Regions from separate parts of the Clostridium sulfidigenes genome, predicted to be linked through region 2. Evidence: predicted binding sites of a transcription regulator. Region 2 holds the regulator's gene; the other holds the start of a gene.

Region 1 (2,419 bases), on a different contig from region 2:
TGTTATCTCTCTTAATCATTTCATAGATAAGAGTAGTTAATATTCTAGCTCCAGATGCTCCAACTGGGTGCCCAATAGCTATTGCTCCACCATTAACATTTACTTTATTCATGTCAAATTTTAAATCTTTAGCTACTGCTAGTGATTGTGCTGCAAAAGCTTCATTAGCTTCTATTAAATCTAAATCTTCAACTGTTAATCCAGCTTTAGATAAAGCTTTGCTTGTAGCTTCGAATGGTCCATATCCCATTATTTGTGGATCAAGACCTGCTGATGCATAAGATTTTATAGTTGCAAGATAGTTAACTCCTAGTTGTTCAGCTTTTTCTTTAGACATAACTATGAACATAGCAGCTCCATCATTTATTCCTGAAGCGTTACCAGCAGTAACTGTTCCACCTTTTTTGAAAGCTGGCTTAAGTTTTCCTAATTTCTCTATTGTTGAACCAAATTTAGGGAACTCATCTGTATCAAATACAATTGGATCTCCTTTTCTTTGAGGTATTTCAACTGGTACTATTTCATCTTTAAATCTTCCTTCTTTTACAGCTTTTTCAGCTTTTAATTGGCTACTTAAAGCAAATTCGTCTTGCATTTCTCTTGTAAGACCCCATTTTTCAGCTATGTTTTCTGCAGTAACTCCCATATGATAATCATAGAACGCATCCCAAAGACCATCTTTAATCATAGTGTCAACCATTGTTGAATCACCCATTCTTTGTCCCCATCTAGATGTTGGTAATACATATGGTGCATTACTCATTGATTCTGTTCCACCACAAAGGATTACATCTGCATCTCCTGATTTTATTGCTTGAGCTGCTAATGTTACAGCTTTTATCCCTGAACCACAAACTTTATTAATACTAATTGCTGTAGATTCTTCTTTTAAACCAGCCTTTAAAGCTACTTGTCTTCCAACATTTTGTCCAAGTCCTGCACTTATAACATTTCCTATAATAGCTTCATCTATAATAGCTGGATCTATTCCTGCTCTTTTTATTGCTTCTTTTGCAGCCACAGCACCAATTTCTGCTGCTGATAATTTTGATAATGAACCTCCAAATGATCCTACTGCTGTTCTAGCAGCACTTACAATAACAACTTCTTTCATTTTTAACTCCATCCTTTTCTTAAAAATTTTTTCTTTAAATAATTCGTTACGTTAGAAACTATTTTATCCCCTGCTTATATATCTACATAGGGTTACAAAGTCTATGTTTATTACTCTTATTTATATAGCAGTTTCCATGCCAACTTCTACAATCCCCTAAATATCTACTTTCTCGTGAATTAGGGAAAATAACACTGTAAACTACAGTTTACGGTTTTTCCTTAAACAAATCTTTGTTAATATTATAACTTCAATGTTAAATAAATCACCTAAAGCAAAATCAATAATTAGCAGATTTTTTTCATCATTTATTAATACATTTAATCTATTTAAAGGGTTAATTCTCCAAAGTAAAACACACGTGTAAACTTAGTTTACATGTGTGTTTTAGTTTACACTTTTTTTAAAGTTCCATATTAAATCTCTTCATTTTCTTATAAAGACCTTGCCTACTAATACCCAAAACCTTAGCAGTTTCATTTTTATTACCATTAAGTTTCTCTAAAGTTTCTGTAATTACCTGCTTTTCTATTTCTTCTACTATGTCTTTAAGTTGTTTATTTTCATAATCAACCTTTCTTTTGTTACAATCTAATATCTTTGCTGGTAAATGCTCTGGTAATATTTTCAGCTCTGTATTAAGTAAATTTATTGCTCTTTCAATAACATTTTCTAGTTCCCTAACATTACCTGGCCAGTTATAACATTTTAGATAATCCAAGGTTTCTTCTGATATACCTTCACTATATATTCCATACTTATTACATAGCTTAACTCTTAATGCCTCTGCAAGTGGTCCCACATCTTCAATTCTTTCTCTTAGTGCTGGAAGCTTAACATGCATAACATTTAATCTATAGTATAAATCTTGTCTAAACTTACCCTCTTGAGTTAACTGTAATAAGTTTTTGTTTGTAGATGCTATGATCCTAACATCTATCTTTTTTACATCATTACTACCCACTCTTACAATTTCTCTATCTTGAAGAACTCTTAATAACTTCACCTGCATAAAAAGAGGCATATCTCCTATTTCATCTAAAAGAATAGTTCCTCCATCTGCAAGCTCAAATTTACCCTTCATTCCTGTTTTTTTCGCTCCTGTAAATGCTCCTTCTTCATAGCCAAACATTTCTGATTCAAATAGTTCTGTTGGTATAGCTCCACAATTTATTTTAACAAAGGGTTTTCTGGCTCTTTTACTACTATTGTGTATGGACTGTGCAACTAATTCTTTTCCTGTACCACTCTCCCCTGTAATTAATACAGATGAATCTCCTCTTGCAATCTTCTCAGCAAATTTTA
Region 2 (2,419 bases):
TTATCAAAATCAACTTCTGTAAAGCCTAGGCCTTTAAGTACACGACTAATTTCGCCTTTATAAGTGTATCCACCACGATTTTCATAAACCTCTGTTAAAGTAGTATAATCACGTATAATCTTATTGTGATAATCTTCTTTAGCAGCATCATAAGGTTCCTTCATCTTCTCTTCTAAATTGTGTAATCTTTCCTCAATATCTATCAGTGACTTAAACACGGAAAGAAGTTCAGTATATATGGTATTATCTGAATCTAGAGAAAGGTTTTGAGAAAGATATCCAAGTTCCTTTGATTTATCTATATATAGCTCACCACTATCATATTCCATTTGATTGGTTAAAATTTTAAATAGGGTTGATTTACCTGCACCATTAGCACCTATTAATCCTATTTTTTCACCTTCATTTACATTGAAGGTAATATCTTTTAAAATCATATCTATTCCGAAGTATTTACTTATGTTTTTACAACTTAAAACTATCATTTATTTCACCGTCCTACTAGCATTTTAACATGAAAGTTAGAAATTTAAAATAATTTGTATAGTACAGTGGAGGAATGGGTATTGTGAGTAATAGGAAACATTGTTATATATAATACAAAGAAAAGTAAAATTGGTATAAAAATTAAGTTTATGAGACTTTATATATTATTTATGATAAAAAGTTAAAAAAATTTATAATTTATATATACAATAAAGTATTTTAAATGTACAATATAGCATTATAGTTTATTTATTAAAAAATATATAACAAATCAATGGTAATATAGTATAATATCTATATGAATAAAACCTACGTTGAATATGAGATTAGAATAGTTATTTTAGATAATATTTAATAGAGAATTATAATATGAATAAGCATAAAAATAAAAGACAAAAAGAATAAACAAGGAATATATAAAGAATATATATAAGGAGTTGATAAGAGGTGGAGAAGAAAAGAAGCATTTCTATGGCTGTAATAAAAAGGCTACCTAAGTACTACAGATATTTGCGCGAATTAGATAAAAATGAAGTTGATAGAATATCCTCTAAAGAACTAAGTGAAAGAATTGGGTTTACAGCTTCACAAATAAGACAGGATTTAAATTGTTTTGGAGATTTTGGTCAACAAGGGTATGGATATAATGTTAAGGAATTATTATATCAAATCTCTGTTATATTAGGCCTTAACAAAGAGTATAACACTGTAATAATTGGAGCTGGAAATATAGGTCAAGCAATTGCCAACTATACAACCTTTGATAAGATGGCATTTAATCTTAAAGGTATTTTTGATGTGAATGTAAAACTTATTGGACTTAAAATAAGAGATATTGAAATTAGAGATATGGATGAGTTAGATAGTTTCTTACAGAGAGAAAAGATTAACATAGCTATAATTTGTGTTCCTAAAAATAGAGCCCAAGGGGTAGCAGATGTGGTAATAAAGAATGGCGTAAAGGGAATATGGAATTTTGCACCTATAGATCTAAAGGTTAACGAGGATGTTATTGTAGAGAATGTACATCTTAATGAAAGTTTAATGACTTTAAGTTACTTATTAAATGAGCGTGAAAAAGAAGAAGAATTCCTATAATACTAAAAAAAGACAATACGAATTTCTTAAAATTTGTATTGTCAGGAATTTTTTGAATTTAATTATATGAATTAAGTAAAAAGATTCATTAAAAAACATAAATAAAATATAAATTAGGTTGAAAAAGAATTATAAACAGTCTATAATAGTGATTAAGGTATTAGAACCTTAATCACTTTTTTGTTAAAATAATAACGATTTATGGCGGCTAACACCTGAAAAATTGCATGGGGGATTTTAAACATGGATTATAAGAACATAGTCTTGGAAAAAGAAGGAAATGTGGCTTTAGTTAAACTAAACAGACCTAAAGCATTAAATGCTTTAAACACAGAAACTTTAAAAGAAATTGATTGTGTTATCCAAGAAATTTCTGGGGATAAAGAAATTTATGCAGTTATTCTTACAGGAGAAGGTAAAGCGTTCGTTGCTGGAGCTGATATTTCAGAAATGAAAGAAATGAATGCTATAGAAGGTAAAGAATTTGGTATTCTTGGGAATGGGGTTTTTAGAAAAATTGAAAAACTTGAAAAACCTGTTATAGCTGCAGTTAATGGTTTTGCATTAGGTGGTGGATGTGAACTTGCAATGGCTTGCGATATTAGAATTGCATCAGTTAAAGCTAAGTTTGCACAACCAGAAGCAGGGCTTGGAATAACTCCTGGGTTTGGCGGAACTCAAAGGTTATCAAGACTTGTAGGTGAAGGAATTGCAAAAGAATTAATTTACACTTGTGACATGATCAATGCTGAAGAAGCTTTAAGAATTGGATTAGTAAACAAGGTAGTAGAACCAGAGACACTTTTAGATGAAGCAAAAGCTATGGCTAATAAAA

Evidence for each region. Region 2 encodes Rex, which represses fermentation and respiration genes when NADH is low (regulators of the CRP and FNR family bind a similar motif). Its sites were predicted from a motif close to ATTGTTAANNNNTTAACAAT; they were not measured.
Region 1: ACTNBA_RS11465 (acetyl-CoA C-acetyltransferase) is a predicted target of Rex. The motif match lies at 1,347-1,366, and genes of this name have one in related genera.

The regions. Positions count from the first base shown of each region.
Region 1 covers NZ_JBQHQR010000008.1:170,922-173,340, forward strand. Annotated here, with positions in the region: gene ACTNBA_RS11465 (acetyl-CoA C-acetyltransferase) at 1-1,114, opposite strand, end outside; gene ACTNBA_RS11470 (sigma-54 interaction domain-containing protein) at 1,518-2,419, opposite strand, start outside.
Region 2 covers NZ_JBQHQR010000002.1:183,641-186,059, reverse strand. Annotated here, with positions in the region: gene abc-f (ribosomal protection-like ABC-F family protein) at 1-485, opposite strand, end outside; gene ACTNBA_RS02750 (redox-sensing transcriptional repressor Rex) at 934-1,584, shown strand; gene ACTNBA_RS02745 (short-chain-enoyl-CoA hydratase) at 1,828-2,419, shown strand, end outside.